Regions from separate parts of the Pectobacterium cacticida genome, predicted to be linked through region 2. Evidence: predicted binding sites of a transcription regulator. Region 2 holds the regulator's gene; each other region holds the start of a gene.
The links. Region 2 encodes Fur, which represses iron uptake genes when iron is present. Its sites were predicted from a motif close to ATAATAATGAGAACNACTATCAA; they were not measured.
Positions count from the first base shown of each region.

Region 1: the regulator Fur is predicted to act here: its motif matches at 3,762-3,784, upstream of RFN81_RS03110 (Nramp family divalent metal transporter).
Region 3: the regulator Fur is predicted to act here: its motif matches at 2,563-2,585, upstream of RFN81_RS14795 (TonB-dependent siderophore receptor).

Region 1 covers NZ_CP133656.1:658,421-663,972, forward strand. Annotated here, with positions in the region: gene bamE (outer membrane protein assembly factor BamE) at 1-94, opposite strand, end outside; gene recN (DNA repair protein RecN) at 248-1,909, opposite strand; gene nadK (NAD(+) kinase) at 1,994-2,872, opposite strand; gene grpE (nucleotide exchange factor GrpE) at 3,003-3,599, shown strand; gene RFN81_RS03110 (Nramp family divalent metal transporter) at 3,834-5,078, shown strand; gene RFN81_RS03115 (2-hydroxymuconate tautomerase family protein) at 5,126-5,374, opposite strand.
Region 2 covers NZ_CP133656.1:2,711,962-2,717,513, reverse strand. Annotated here, with positions in the region: gene nagE (N-acetylglucosamine-specific PTS transporter subunit IIBC) at 1-781, shown strand, start outside; gene glnS (glutamine--tRNA ligase) at 953-2,611, shown strand; gene fur (ferric iron uptake transcriptional regulator) at 2,659-3,114, opposite strand; gene fldA (flavodoxin FldA) at 3,440-3,967, opposite strand; gene RFN81_RS12530 (D-amino-acid transaminase) at 4,319-5,167, opposite strand; gene dgcA (N-acetyl-D-Glu racemase DgcA) at 5,194-5,552, opposite strand, start outside.
Region 3 covers NZ_CP133656.1:3,212,632-3,218,183, reverse strand. Annotated here, with positions in the region: gene RFN81_RS14805 (MmgE/PrpD family protein) at 15-1,346, opposite strand; gene RFN81_RS14800 (helix-turn-helix transcriptional regulator) at 1,452-2,435, opposite strand; gene RFN81_RS14795 (TonB-dependent siderophore receptor) at 2,703-4,970, shown strand; gene acnB (bifunctional aconitate hydratase 2/2-methylisocitrate dehydratase) at 5,442-5,552, shown strand, end outside.

The sequences.
Region 1 (5,552 bases), 2.1 Mb from region 2:
TATCCGGCCTATAGACCGCCTTTTCCAATGTGGAACAACCAGCGGTTAATATAACAACCACCGCAGCGGCAACAGTCAGCGTTTTACAGCGCATAGTAATTACATTCCTTAAGGGCATAGATCATTGATGATAATAGACCTTGCAGGACTTGGAAACCTGCAAGGCGATTGTATGACCGCTAGAAGGTAAAAAAGTTGAGCTTTTTAACCAACGATGCCACTTCATAGTGTCTGTTAACGATAGATTTTAAGCCGCTAGCAGTTCTTTGGCATTCGCCAGTGTGTTTTTGGTCACCGCACTCCCTCCTAAGAGGCGTGCTAGTTCTTGCAGGCGTGCTCGCTTATCTAACAACTGCATTAGTGTCTCTGTTTCAGCGCCATCCGTTTGTTTACTCACGAAAAAGTGTTGGTGTCCATATCCAGCAACCTGAGGCAAGTGCGTCACGCACATCACCTGGGTGGACTCGCCGAGTTGACGCAGCATCTTTCCAACAGTAGCAGCGGTTGGCCCGCTAATACCCACATCAACTTCATCGAAAATCATCGCAGGAGTGTCCATTTTCTTCGCGGTTATTACCTGTATTATCAGTGCAATACGCGATAACTCCCCTCCTGATGCCACCTTTGCTAGAGTTTGGTGCGGTTGCCCAGGGTTAGTAGTCACACGGAACGTGATATTGTCAGCGCCAGTAGCTGTCAGGCACTCAGGCGTAAATTTAACATCAATAATGAAGTGTCCATGCGGCATCGCCAGTTCTCGCATATTGACGGTGATAAGCTGTGCCAGTTCATTGGCGTGGCGCTGGCGGCATTGATGTAATTGTTCTGCCAGATGCAAAGCCTGCTGATGATATTCGCCAACGGAAGCACTGAGTGTAGCGTGATCGTTTTCCTGCTGCTCAAGTTGTCGCTGTTCATCCAGCAACTGTTGATGGAATGCCGGGAGCGATTCTGGGGCTACATGGTGTTTGCGTGCGAGTGTAATCTGGCGTGACAAACGCTGCTCTAATTCATACAGTCGAATCGGGTCGAGCTCCGTTTGTTCGCAGTAGTGACGTAGCTCATCGCTAGCTTCACTCAGTTGGATGCTCGCTTCTTCGAGCATTGATAGCACACCGGACAGTTTGCCATCCAGGCTGACGAGTTCGCCAAGCTGATGTTTTATACTGTACAGCATGCTAATGATGTTCTGTTCTTCATCTTCGCTCAGTCGTTGCATGGCCTGTTGGCTCATCGTCAGTAGCTGACCACTGTTCGCCAATCGTTTGTATTCGGCATCAATTCGTTCGTATTCACCAGTCTGTGGAGCAAATTCATTCAACTCTTTTAGTTGATATTGCAACAGTTCCCGGCGAGCCTCTCGTTCGATTGTCGCTTGTTGCAACTGCGACAGCGCGCGGCAACTTTGGTGCCATTGGTGCCAGGCTTGTTGCATTGCGGCTAGGAGTGCCGGTTCATCAGCAAAGGCATCTAAAAGGTGTTTTTGGTGGTCCGGGCGCAGTAGTAATTGATGAGCATGCTGCCCATGTACCTGAATCAGATATTGACCAAGCTCACGCAATTGAGATAACGGCACGGCAGTACCGTTAATAAAGCCGCGTGAGCGACCATCGGCACCAATGACGCGGCGCAACAGACACTCGTTGCTATCATCCAACTGGTTTTTTTCCAGCCACTGAAGGGCCATAGGGGTATCCGACAGTATAAAGCGGGCACAAATATCGGCTCGGGCAACTCCCGGCCTAACCATGCTGGCATCAGAACGATTTCCCAGGCATAAGCCAAGTGCATCTATTGCAATCGATTTCCCCGCACCGGTTTCACCAGTGATGACACTCATTCCTGATTGAAAATCAATTTCTAATTCGCGCACGATGGCGAAGTTACTAATAGTGAGTTGCGCCAGCATGGTAGTTTCCTGTATGTAAAAACAAGGTGTGTTTACATACAGTATAAACTGGTTTTATATACAGTAAAGTGCTGGAGGTAGATTTTAGAATAATTTTTTTGACCAACCAAGCTTTGAACTTAATGTGTTGAAATAACTATAATTTTTTGGGTGTATTAGGCTCAGGTGGTGCTTGCTACGGCGAATGAGGACTTCTTCACCCTCCTGTACCGGTAGTGCAATCTGACTGTCGCAACTAATTTCTAAATCGTTCGTTATGCAGGAAAACTTCAGTCGAATCGCGCTGCTGCTGCTGATGACCAGCGGACGAGCAGACAGCGTATGCGGGAACATAGGCACCAGAGCAATGGCTTCCAGAGAAGGTGTCAGTATTGGGCCGCCAGCGGAAAGCGAATAGGCGGTTGAGCCCGTAGGGGTGGCGATAATCAGGCCATCGGAACGTTGTGAGAAAGCGAATTTGTCATCAATATAAACTTCAAATTCAATCATGTGCGCCACCTTCCCAGGGTGGAGCACGACCTCATTAATCGCGGTACTGATGCTGTCAGGCTGATTCACGCGGCAAACGTGCGCTTCCAGCATGAAGCGTTGTTCACACAAATAATGGCCAGCAAGAACGTCGGAAAGTTGCTGCTGCGCCTGATCGGGATCGAGATCGGTGAGAAAGCCTAGATTACCACGATTCACTCCGATCACTTTGATATCGTAGCGTGACAGCACGCGCGCCGCGCCTAACATATTGCCATCACCGCCGACGACAACCGCCAGATCTGCTTGTTGGCCAATATCGGCAAGGCTACCGGTCAATGCATCTTGCAGATTCAATTCGCGGGCGATTTGTTGTTCGATCACAACCGAGTACCCTTTATCCATCAGCCAGCGATAGAGCATCTCATGCGTTGCCAATGCTGTCGGATGACGTGGATGACCGACAATACCAATACAAGTAAACGGTTTGTTCATTGTTGTTTTTATCCTCAGCGAGATATATCGGAAGTTGCTAAACCAATATGTGGCAAGTTCCCTTGAATCCCCGATTTTGATCCCCATAATAAGCAACTAGCGAGATTAATGCTAAACCGCGGAGAATTTCATGAGTAGTAAAGAACAGAAAACACCTGACGAGCAAGTGCCGGATCAAAAAGATGCCGTTGAAGGTCAGCAAGCAGAAGCCACGCCTGAGACACCAGAGACGCCAGAGGTTACCGATCCGCGAGATGCGCGCATTGCCGAACTGGAAGCGCAACTGAACGAATTGCAGCAACGCGAACGTGATAATATTCTTCGCCTCCGGGCCGAGGCGGATAACATTCGCCGTCGTGCGGAAATGGATGTTGAAAAAGCGCATAAGTTTGCGGTGGAGAAATTTGCCAGTGAAATGCTGCCAGTTATCGATAACCTGGAACGTGCGCTGGAAACGGCGGATAAAACCGACGAATCGCTGGCGGCGATGATCGAAGGCGTTGAGCTGACGTTGAAATCATTATTAGATGCAGTACGCAAATTTGGGATTGAAGTCGTCAGCGACGTTAATGTGCCGTTTAATCCGGAAGTACATCAGGCAATGACGATGTTACCTTCGGCTGAGCATGAGCCAAACCACGTTATGATGGTCATGCAAAAAGGTTATACATTAAATGGTCGCTTGCTACGTCCGGCGATGGTTGCCGTATCGAAAGCACAAGACTGATATTCTCTCTTACGCGTCTTTATGCTAAACCCTGTGCTTCCTGCATGGGGTTTTTGTTTTTATTTTGTTAAAATTCGATTGATTAAACAGATGTCGCACAGATGCTTAATAACTCATCATCTTTAACTATTGCAAAAATCGATGTTGTCGTTATAAATGCGCTTGATAAGCATTCTCATTTTTGTGAGAGTAACCCTTAGCGTAATATAACGACAGTATTAGAAGGGTCATGCTATGCCGGGTAGCCGTGCTATTGAATCAACAAGCCGTACATCAAGGAAGATAAAGTTGTCTTTGATGGGGCCAGCGTTTATCGCGGCGATTGGTTATATCGATCCAGGCAATTTCGCCACTAATATTCAATCTGGTGCCACCTATGGGTATACCTTGCTGTGGGTCGTTGTTTGGGCGAACCTGATGGCGATGCTAATCCAATTATTGTCCGCTAAGCTGGGGATCGCAACGGGAAAAAACCTGGCGGAACATATCCGCGATCGCTTCCCGCGACCAGCTGTTTGGGCATATTGGATTCAGGCTGAGATTATCGCGATGGCGACCGATTTGGCGGAATTCATCGGTGCGGCGATTGGTTTTAAGTTGCTTTTGGGGGTGACCTTACTGGAAGGTGCGATCCTTACCGCCATTGCAACCTTTCTGATTTTAATGTTGCAACAGCGCGGCCAGAAGCCCCTGGAGAGAGTCATCGGCGGCTTGTTATTGTTTGTGGCGGCGGCATATATTGTCGAATTGGTGTTTTCACAGCCTGAGTTAGCCGCGCTGGCCAAAGGCATGGCAATTCCAGCCTTACCCTCCTCCGATGCCGTGCTATTGGCTGCTGGCGTGTTAGGTGCGACGATTATGCCGCATGTGATTTACCTCCACTCTTCTCTTACTCAGCATGAAGGCGGCCACAGCCGTGCAGAACGTTATTCTGCAACGAAGGCCGATGTTGCGATTGCGATGACTATCGCCGGATTTGTTAATCTAGCCATGATGGCAACGGCGGCAGCGGCGTTTCATTTCAGTGGTAATCAGGATATCGCCGATCTGGATAAAGCGTACCTCACGTTAGAGCCACTTTTAGGTAAAACCGCCGCGGTCGTTTTTGGATTGAGTTTGGTGGTGGCAGGTCTGTCTTCCACCGTGGTTGGTACACTTGCGGGTCAGGTGGTGATGCAAGGGTTTGTGCATTTTCATATTCCGCTCTGGGTACGTCGTACCGTGACGATGCTACCGTCGTTTATTGTTATTATGTCCGGAATGGATCCGACGAGAGTGCTGATATTGAGTCAGGTAGTCTTGAGTTTTGGGATTGCGTTGGCTCTGATTCCGTTACTTTCTTTCACGGGGAATCGTGAGCTGATGGGCGGAATGGTCAACGGCCGCTGGGTGCAGCGTTGCGGGAAATTAATTGTCATACTGGTCGTTTCCCTGAATATGTACCTGCTAATTGATACGCTACTTGGAATACATGCCTGATGCCGTAGGCATGTATTCGGCCACTCGGAAACCTATCGCGCAATTCCCTATTGCGCGGCTTTTCTTAAGGTTGTTACTGGCACGCCGCCAATTCCCCAGTTGTCAGTTTCAACTTCATCAATAACGACTACGGTCGTTTTCGGGTTCTTGTTTAGCACATCGACGAGAAGCTGGGTGACGCCTTCAATCAACTGACGTTTTTGTTCAGCGGTAGCGCCCTCATTAGTGATCCTGATGTTGACATATGGCATGTGTTCTATTCTCCGATGATGAGATAGTGGCTCGCGGCAGAGCAGCAAAGTCCTATCATGATAAAAGCGTGGTGAATCCACGTAGATTAGTTTGACCGTTGAATATCAATTCAGCGTTGATATTAATGGGGTGGTTGATGATATGGAAAGGATGTTTTAGCCGATGGTTGGAAAGAATCGTTCGTCTATAGACCTAAGCCCGACGCGATAAAGATGGTAGCGT
Region 2 (5,552 bases):
TGATTCAGGGAAAGCTGTGGTGGGGATCACCGGGCGTTATCAGGCTGGCTTCTTCCCGATTATGATGTTCGGTCTGCCGGGAGCGGCGCTGGCGATCTATCACTGTGCCCGTCCTGAGAACAAAAGCAAAGTAGCCGGAATTATGCTGGCGGCGGGATTTGCGTCTTTTTTCACTGGGATCACCGAACCACTGGAATTTTCATTCATGTTCGTGGCACCGGTGCTGTATTTCCTGCATGCGTTGCTGACCGGTTTTTCCGTCTTCGTCGCGGCTAGTATGCACTGGATTGCCGGTTTTGGCTTTAGTGCGGGTTTAGTGGATATGGTGCTGTCTTCGCGTAATCCGTTGGCTACCGAGTGGTACATGCTAATACTTCAGGGGCTGGTATTCTTCGTTATTTACTATGTGGTGTTTCGCTTTACCATCATGCGCTTCAATCTGTTAACGCCGGGACGTGAGCTGGCTGTGAGCGGTAGCGAAGCGGATGGATATGATAAGAATACCGCGCCTGCGAGTGAGAAATCAGGCGATACCACGGCGTTAGCGCGAGGATATTTGCAGGCATTGGGTGGAAAATCCAATCTGATAGCTATCGATGCGTGTATTACACGTCTACGTCTAAATGTGGCCGATGCGTCTCTGGTTGATGATGAGCAGGCTAGGCGTCTCGGCGCGGCTGGGGTTATCCGTTTGAATAAGCAAAGCATACAGATTGTTGTGGGCACACAGGCTGAAGCGATAGCAACCGCGTTGAAAGCGGAATATAACAGCGTTTCGTAGAGCAATCTTGCTGGTTTTGCGACCAGATGGCGTTGATGGCATTCATTGGGTGAGGTGAGAGCCTCACCCATTCCCTTTGGGGAATAATTAAATGAAACTAACGGTTGTTTCCCAGCGTAGCTTGTTGGATCATTGCTAGTTATACGTCGTTTTAGCATTGAGGAATGAAGAATGAGTGAGGCTGAAGCCCGCCCAACCAACTTTATCCGCCAGATTATCGATGAAGATCTGGCATCCGGTAAGCATGACCATATTCAGACGCGATTCCCGCCAGAGCCGAATGGCTATCTGCATATCGGGCATGCGAAGTCTATTTGCCTGAATTTTGGTATCGCCCGCGATTATAACGGGAAATGTAACCTGCGTTTTGACGACACTAACCCGGTTAAAGAAGATATCGAATACGTTGAGTCCATCAAACGTGATGTTAAGTGGCTGGGTTTTTCCTGGAGTGGTGACGTCCGTTATTCCTCAGATTATTTCGATCAATTGCATGCGTATGCGGTTGAACTGATCGGTAAGGGACTGGCATACGTTGATGAACTGACGCCGGAGCAGATTCGCGAGTACCGTGGCACGTTAACGCAGCCGGGTAAAAACAGCCCTTATCGCGATCGCTCTGTACAGGAAAATCTGGCGCTCTTTGAAAAGATGCGCAACGGTGGTTTTGCCGAAGGAACCGCCTGTCTGCGTGCCAAGATCGATATGGCATCGTCCTTTATCGTGATGCGCGACCCGGTGTTGTACCGGATTAAATTTGCCGAGCATCACCAGACGGGCAACAAGTGGTGCATCTATCCGATGTATGACTTTACTCACTGTATTTCCGATGCCCTGGAAGGGGTCACGCACTCGTTGTGTACGCTGGAATTCCAGGATAACCGCCGTTTGTATGATTGGGTTCTGGACAATATCACTATCCCTTGCCATCCACGGCAGTATGAGTTTTCTCGGCTCAATCTTGAATATGCGATTATGTCGAAGCGTAAACTGAATCTGCTGGTGTCGGAAAAAATTGTTGAAGGTTGGGACGATCCGCGTATGCCGACCATTTCTGGTTTGCGCCGCCGTGGGTATAGCGCGTCTTCAATTCGTGAGTTTTGTGCCCGCATCGGTGTTACAAAGCAAGATAACATCGTGGAAATGGCGGCGCTTGAATCGTGTGTCCGCGACGATCTGAATGAAAACGCCCCACGTGCGATGGCGGTGCTGGACCCGGTCAAAGTGGTCATCGAGAATCTCCCTGTCGGACACGAAGAGTTTGTTACGATGCCAAATCATCCTAATAAACCTGAAATGGGGTCGCGGTCGGTCGCGTTCAGCCGTGAAGTTTATATCGATCGGGCGGATTTCCGAGAGGAAGCCAACAAGCAGTACAAACGACTAGTGCTGGGTAAAGAAGTGCGTCTGCGCTATGCCTACGTCATTAAAGCTGAGCGTATTGAAAAAGATGAGCAAGGCATGATTACCACCATCTATTGTCGTTATGATGCGGATACCTTGAGTAAAGATCCTGCTGATGGACGTAAAGTGAAAGGGGTTATTCATTGGGTTTCTGCGGCGCATGCGTTGCCAGCCCAGTTCCGTTTGTACGATCGTTTATTCAGTGTTGCCAACCCAGGCGCGGCGGACGATTTTCTGTCGACGATTAATCCAGATTCGTTAAAAATTACGCAGGGTTTTGTAGAAGCGAGTTTGGCACAAGCCGAAGCAGAGAAAGCGTATCAGTTTGAGCGCGAAGGTTATTTTTGTGCCGATCGGGTTCACTCCAGCGTAGAACACTTGGTGTTTAACCGCACTGTCGGGCTGCGTGATACCTGGGTAGGCTAGGATCATAGATTAAAGATAAAAATAAAACCGCCGCGGCGGTTTTATTTTTAGGTGGTCGATTTATCGTCATGAAGGGTTTCATCCTCTTGGCAATCACCTTCACTACAATGGCCATAGAGATACAAACTGTGGTTGGTCAGCTTAATGCCATGCCGTTCCGCAATGGCGCGTTGACGGGCTTCAATGTACTCATCACGAAACTCAATGACTTTTCCGCAATCGAGGCAAATCAGGTGATCGTGATGATGCTGCTGCGTCAGCTCAAAAACGGATTTACCGCCTTCAAAATTATGGCGTGTAACAATACCGGCATCATCAAATTGGTTGAGTACGCGATAGACGGTGGCAAGGCCAATCTCTTCGCCCATATCAATCAGTTTCTTATAAAGATCTTCCGCACTGACGTGATGGCAGATGGGGTCCTGTAGCACTTCCAGTATTTTTAATCGTGGAAGAGTGACTTTCAGGCCAGCCCTCTTTAATGCGGTATTATTGTCAGTCATGCGGGTTTAGTCCTGTTGCTTACTTATCAATGGAGGCTGCATAGCCTATGATATTAATCGGCTTAAAATGCAAAAACGTCTCAATTATAGAACCGTGCATACAAAATGAAAACAAAGGAATGTTAACAATAGTGTCCCTATTCACATAACTTGCAAACAACGCAATTCGTTGTTGATGAATGAGGAAAGGGTTATGCACACACAAAATTGATGGGATTATTGTACAGGTTTGTTGATAGAAATCGAAAAAATGTAGCGATTATTATGAAAGGTTTAACCTATGAATAGGTTTTGGCTCTGATGATCATTATCAGAGCCAATGGGTTTAGCCAATTAAGTCTTTCAAATTAAGCTCGTTGCTAATTTGATCGACCCAAGCGGTCACGCGCTCTTGAGTCAGTTCAGGCTGGCGGTCTTCATCAATGGCCAGGCCAATGAAGTGATTATCATCAGCAAGCCCCTTAGAGGCTTCAAAATAATAGCCCTCTGTTGGCCAGTGACCGACAATCGTCGCACCGCGTGGTTCAATAATGTCGCGGAGGGTGCCCATGGCATCGCAGAAGTATTCTGCATAGTCTTCCTGATCGCCACAGCCAAAGATTGCGACCAGCTTTCCAGTGAAATCAATTTCTTCTAATGTCGGGAAAAAATCATCCCAGTCACATTGCGCTTCGCCATAATACCAGGTTGGAATACCTAACAGCAGGATATCGTAACCTTCAAGATCTTCTTTACTGCTTTTGGCGATGTCATGGACATCAGCAACGTTGGAGCCTAATTGTTGTTGTATCGTTTTGGCGATGTTTTCCGTGTTGCCAGTATCGCTGCCAAAGAATATTCCGATGAGTGCCATGAATTGAATAACCTCTTGATTCCTAATGGTATTGGGTAATCTTTCGCCCGCTTATCCGCTAATAATAACAGACACTCACATCAGGAGAAACTCGTATCGCTAAGGATGCCTGAATCACGTTCATACGGAGGGGCGGGCGGTGAAGGTGCGCTCTGAAATGTGAGAAATGTGAAAAAACGAAACACGGATCAATCGACGCGATTGCGTACATACGGAATGTGCTTTATCTGGTGCGGAGTAAGCGGATTGGGAAAAGGGGCCACGGAGACCCCTCATATGTTCAGTCATGGCTGGAATGGGCGTCATCCACATCGGAACCGCACCTCCTCCGTACATACCAAAGGCTATGTATCAAGGCAGCATGTCGAGATAAATCTTGCGCAGACGTTGGGTAATTGGCCCCGGATGACCATCACCGATTTGTTGACCATCGACATTTATCACCGGCCAGACAAAGGTGGTGGCGGAACTGATAAATACTTCACTTGCCTGACGGGCCTCTTCTGGCGTAAATAACCGCTCTTCGAAGGTCACACCATGTTCTTCTCCCAAACGTAACAATGCTTTGCGGGTGATGCCGTGCAAAATGCTATTGCTAAGCGGGCGAGTGACGATAGTGTTGTCCGCGAGGACGATATAGCAGTTACAGGCGCTGCCCTCGGTGATAAAGCCATCTTCCACCAGAAAAGCGTCGTCGGCGCCATTGGCCTCGGCCCAGGCTTTCGCCATACAGGGGGCCAGCAATTGGACGGTTTTAATATCCCGGCGCTGCCAGCGAATATCCGGGCAGGTCACTATCCGGATCCCTTTGCTGGCGGCAGGATGGTTTACGACCGGGCGCGCCTGAGTAAAAAGCACCAGCGTGGGGGGCGTACCGGGTGATGGATAGTGAAAATCTCTATCCCCACTGTTCCCGCGCGTCAGTTGCAGATAGATTCCCCCTTCAGTGAGCGCATTCGCCTCGAGTAATCGTTGATGAATATCCCGCAGTTCATTTTCAGTCTGCGGCAACGTTAATCCCAATTCCCGACAGGAGCGTGCCAAACGAGCGTAATGGCCGGCAAAGTCCACTAGCTTGCTGTTTACCACCGCTGTCACTTCATAAACCGCGTCGGCAAATAAAAAACCGCGATCAAAAATGGAAATGTTTGCCGCGTCTTCAGATAAATACTCTCCGTTAAGATATACCGTGCGTGACATTGCCCTCTCCTCAAGTTTGAGCGTCACTAGCCCCATAATGCCGGGACTGGTGGGAAAAGTTCACTACCGTCGTAATGCAGTCCGTGTTCGCGATCTTCAGCCAGCAGCAATGGACCATCGAGGTCTACCACACTCGCTTGTTGCGCGACGACTACGGCGGGTGCCATGGATAATGAGGTACTGACCATACAGCCAACCATCACCTGTAAACCCAGCCGCGTGGCTTCATCCCGCACCCGTAGCGCTTCCGTCAAGCCGCCGGTTTTATCCAGTTTGATGTTAACCATCTCGTAGCGCCCAGCGATGTTGGCCAGCGACGTCACCGAGTGACAGGATTCGTCGGCACAGAGCGGCACCGGGTGCGGTAATTGTGCCAGCACGTCAT
Region 3 (5,552 bases), 500 kb from region 2:
AATGTAAATAGTGCTTATGGAAACAGTATTTTTAGCAAATAATCCAAATCGCCGTTCTGTCGTAATGCGCAACGATCGGCGATCTGATTACTGTCGAGGTGCGTTAATGACCCGACGGTCTGCTGTAATTTTGTCCTTAGATCGGTGGGGCGCGCCGAGGTTTCTTTACGGGTAATGCGCTGGGTTAACCTGCTGCCGTTACGTAAGTGTAGTGTAACTTCATGAAAACGCGCTTCCGGGTCAAGCTCATCGGGTGGGGCGGTTTCATCGGCGCGGCGTATGACGCGGTCCGCCAGCGCGGCGATCCCAGCGTCAACCGGGGCTTCCGAGAAATGTGCCAGCTTCAGTTCCCCTTCCATCAACGCCGCCGCAATCACATATTCCAGACTGAACCGCGCCTCTACGCCGTTCGTGGCGTGGCGGATAAACGGCGCCACATCGCCACCCGGCGGGAAAGTCACCGTGATCTGTTCGATGGCGTCAGCCAAATCGGCATCGGCACCATTCTGTTGATACCACTGTTCCCGCAGGGCAAAGGCCGCCTCGGCGGCGCTGTGTGTTCCGCCACAGGTCGGGTAGCGCTTGAACTCCAGACCGGGAGACAGTATGCGCCACGGTGAACCCCAGTTTGCGACCAGCAGCTCTGGCAGTTGCTTGCGATCGCCATGTGCAGCAAGAAAGGCCTCAATCACCCGTTGTTTATTACCCTCGAAGCCCGCGAGCCCCAGCTTGACGGCGGTGAGCCCTGCTTTGGCGGCGAGCCCGGCATGGAGTGGTTTAACTGCTGAACCAAATTGCGCCCGTAACCCGGCGGCCTGTGTTGCGGCAATGCCAAGCATGGTCTGCGTTTGTTCTAGCGTCGCGCCCGCCAGACGCGCCGCCGCCGCCGCGGCAGCAATGGCGCCGAGCGTGGCTGTGTTGTGGTAACCGAGACTATAATGACGTGGGCCGCCCGCCAGCCCGACTCTGCCAGCCGTTTCTACGCCGATGACATAAGCGACTAAAAATGCAGTTTCCGTCACCGAGGAATCTTCTGCGGCAAGGGCGAACAGCGCGGGCAGAATAACGGTGCTGGGGTGGCCACGGAATGCCGGATGATAATCATCGAAATCCAGGACATGGCCGGCATAGCCCAGAATCAGACTCCGCGTCAGGCTATCTGTCCCGTTGAACACCTGTTTTAGCGGCGCGAGACCGCTGTCGACAATCGCGCCTTGTACGATCGGGAGCGCGGTGGAGATAAAGTCAGTTACGCCCTCTCTGGCGGCCTCAATGGCGTCCTGGCTAGGTTCGCTATGGATAACGAGGTGGGCAAGGTGTGCGGTGATATCTGTCTGATTAGTCATGGCGATCATCGATGCTGAGATAAAAGTAGTAATTTACTGCGCATCGCTTACACGCCATTAATAACTAAAATGAATAAAGAATGCATTTTAGTTATTAATGGCGAATCAGAAGCGATCTTTAAGCTGCTTCGGGGTGATACCGAAGGCGCGCCGCAGAGCCGTAGCAAAATTGGCGGGGCTGTTGTAACCCGCAATGCTGGCCGCCTGCGCAATACTGATGCCATCTTTCTGCAAGGCCAGCATGGCGCGCTGTAAGCGGCAGTTACGCAGATATTCAAACACGCTCATTTTGAACGTCTGGCGGAAGTGGCGCTGTAGCGTGCTTTCACTCATGTTGACGCTTTTGGCGATTTCGCACAGCGAAAGGTGATCGGCGCGGCCGCTTTCCAGCATCTCGCGAATCTGCTCAATACGGTGATAGCTACGCAGAGTCATGCCGCTACGCTTCTCCTGTGCCGCACTCGCGATCAGTGACGTAAACGCTTCGATAATCAGGTGGGTGCACTGGGTTTCGAGATAGAGGCGTTGCAGTGGCGTTTGGCAAGGCTCCGCATTCAACGTTTGTAACGCTATCGCCCGCGCCTGCTGGGACGGCTTCCAGAGGTGTGTTGCCAGGTGCGTTTGTGTGAAATCGTAGATAGCCTGCCAGTCGCTAACCGTATCCAGCATATTGCCGTACAGCCATTCTCGATCGAACGTTAGCGTTATGGTTCGTTCATATTCATCTCGCTTGCCGATACGGGTAAACATTGTCGGTTCCGTCAGTGCAATCAGCGAGGCTGGCTGGCCCTCACCTAAATGCAATTCCCGATGACCAAAAGAGATATGTGCATTACCGCTTACCACAATCGCAAGTTTGATCCCGTCATCCAGCATGTTTTGGCTCTTCATATTATGGCGATTCACCACATCCGCTGTATGCAGGATCAGATAGGGATTGAGTTGCACGACGCTGAACGACCCGAATAGCACGGGTACATTATCGATCAGCCGAGGGCCGATAAACCGGTAATTATTCGCGACCAAACTTGATTGCTGAACAATATGATCTTTGTAGATCGGCTTTGATGACCGAGTGAAGTTGCGCACGTGATGACCTACCTGATTGAACTCCGCGACCTGCGCCTTCCATTTTGATGCTTTGGCAAAACATTTTGCTGCTAGAGCAAACCCCGTCCTGAATGACCAATGTAACAATGACCGCGCCAGAATGGTAATGCAAATACTTCTCAATAGCATTTTTCGTTGGCGTCGCCAGATCGCAAGATAAAAGCATTACCGGTTTTCGGCAATACGGAGAAACAGGCGACGCATTCACATACTCGCATTCACATACTACAGGGCAGGATGATTTTGATGAAACTACCACAATCGCGCCATTATCTGGCGACGCTTATTGGCGTTGGCTGCGGAATGACGTCGTTCCTGAGTGCGGCGCAGACCTCGACCATTCCTTCAGCAGAACCTGCCTCTCAGGCGCAAAATCAGGCCGCCAGCAGTGCGGCGGGCGATACGATGGTCGTGACAGCCGCAGAGCAAACTCGTCAGGCACCGGGCGTGTCGGTAATCACTGCGGAAGATATCAGCAAACGCCCGCCCGCTAACGACCTGTCGGCGCTGATTCGCACCATGCCCGGCGTCAACTTATCCGGTAACTCAACCAGCGGTTCTCGCGGTAATAATCGACAGATCGATATCCGCGGTATGGGGCCGGAAAATACGCTGATTCTGGTGGATGGCAAGCCGGTTTCCAGCCGCAATGCTGTACGCTATGGCTGGCGCGGCGAGCGCGATACCCGTGGCGACACTAACTGGGTGCCCGCCGATATGGTCGAACGTATTGAAGTGCTGCGTGGCCCTGCGGCGGCACGTTATGGGAATGGTGCCGCGGGCGGCGTGGTCAATATCATCACCAAACAGCCGACGCAGGAGTGGCACGGCGCGTGGAATAGTTATATGAATGCGCCTGAGCACCGTGCTGAGGGGGCGACTAAGCGCACAGATTTCAACCTGATGGGAGGGTTAACGGATAACCTAAGTTTCCGCTTGTTCGGTAATGTTAATAAAACGCAGGCCGATGCTTGGGATATCAACGACGGTCATCAACTGAATCCTGCGGTGGTCACTGTCCCGGCAGGGCGAGAAGGTGTGCGTAATAAAGATATCAACGGTCTATTGCGTTGGGAATTTATGCCGCAGCAGACGCTGGACTTTGAAGCGGGTTTCAGTCGTCAGGGCAATATTTATGCAGGAGACACTGAGAACAATAATGGCAAGGAAGATACGCTGGCGAACTACGGTCAGGAAACGAACCGCATGTATCGACAAAATTTTTCCGTTACCCATCGCGGTTATTGGGACAGCGGCATTAATACGCTTTCCTATGTTCAGTATGAAAATACACATAATACGCGTATTTTCGAGCAGTTATCGGGGGGGCCGGCTGGCAGACCCGTAGGAAATGACTACAAAACGATTACGCTCAATGCCTATACCGCGCATAGTGAGGTGAATCTTCCGTTTGAAGCACTGTTTAATCAGACTGCGACTATTGGTGCCGAATGGGTTGAACAGAAGATGCGCGATCCGGCGTCTAATACGCAGGGAACCTCGGAAGGTGGCAGCATCGGTTCAATCGCAGATGTGAATCGTGGCGATAAAATGTCAGCACGCATTGCGTCTATTTTTATCGAAGACAATATCGAAGTGACTAACAGTACGATGCTGACACCCGCATTACGTTTTGATCATCACAGCATCGTTGGTAATAACTGGAGCCCGTCACTGAACCTGTCGCAACAACTGGGCGACGATTTCACGTTGAAAATGGGGATTGCCCGTGCTTATAAAGCGCCAAACCTCTATCAGTTGAATCCAAACTATCTGCTATATAGCCGCGGTAACGGCTGTTATGGCGGCGGTTCGTGCTATCTGATGGGAACCCATGACCTGAATGCGGAAACCAGCATTAATAAGGAAGTCGGTATTGAATTTAACCGTGACGGTTATCAGGCTGGCATCACCTATTTCCGTAACGATTACCGCAACAAAATTGAGTCGGGTATGACCTTGAGAGGGAATGCGGTTGGCGGAACAGGAAACTATACCAATTCTAATATTTATCAGTGGGAAAATATTCCTAAAGCGCTGGTGGAAGGGTTGGAAGGTACGGTAAACATCCCAGTGACAGAGACGATTAGTTGGAATAACAATCTCACCTGGATGTTGCGTTCGGAAAATAAAACCACAGGCGATCGTCTGTCGATCACGCCGGAATTCACACTGAATTCCTCTGTCAGTTGGCAAGCAACTGACAATCTCTCCTTCCTGACAGACGTGACGTGGTATGGACGGCAACAGCCGAAAAAACTGAACTATAAAGGAGAGCCCACCAGCGGTTACGACCGACATGAGGTTAGCCCCTATGCTATTTTCGGCTTGAGTACGACTTATGACGTTAACAAGTACGCTAGCGTTACGGCTGGTGTGGAGAATCTGTTCGATAAACGTCAATTCCGTGCCGGTAATGCGCAGAGCCTTAATAACAATGGCGCGGGCGCGGGTGCCGCGACCTACAACGAACCGGGGCGGACTTTCTTTATTAGCGTAAATACCTCGTTCTAACGATACCGTTTATGCTGGTGATAACGCCACGGTGTAAGCTCACCGTGGCGTTTTTTTTAGTGCGAACGGGGAAAACAGGCGTTTTAAGGTAGCGATATCTCGCCCAGATTGATGAGGCAATAGTAGGACATACATGCGTCCAACGCGTCTTCATACGCTAACAACATGGTCAACGCTGCCTGGCGCGTAAACCCAATATCCAGGCATAGATAGTGTGCGCCAGCGGGGACATGTTATCCTGCAAGCGCCGGTATTTTTCAGTGATGGCAAATTTGGGCATGTGATGTTGTTAAATAATAATGTTGCTATTATGTGAACGAATTAACAATCAATTCAAATCCTGATATGCTGGCGAGGCTGGACCGGGCACTCTACTACCTTACATCCACACGCTGACACCCAGGCATGGACATCATAAGCGGGAACCAGAGCGCCGGGCAAAATGAAGACAATGAGAGCGAGGAGAACGTCGTGCTAGAAGAATATCGTAAGCACGTGGCCGACCGGGCTGCACTGGGGATTGTTCCTAAACCGTTAGATGCCACGCAGATGGCCGCGCTGGTTGAATTACTCAAGCATCCT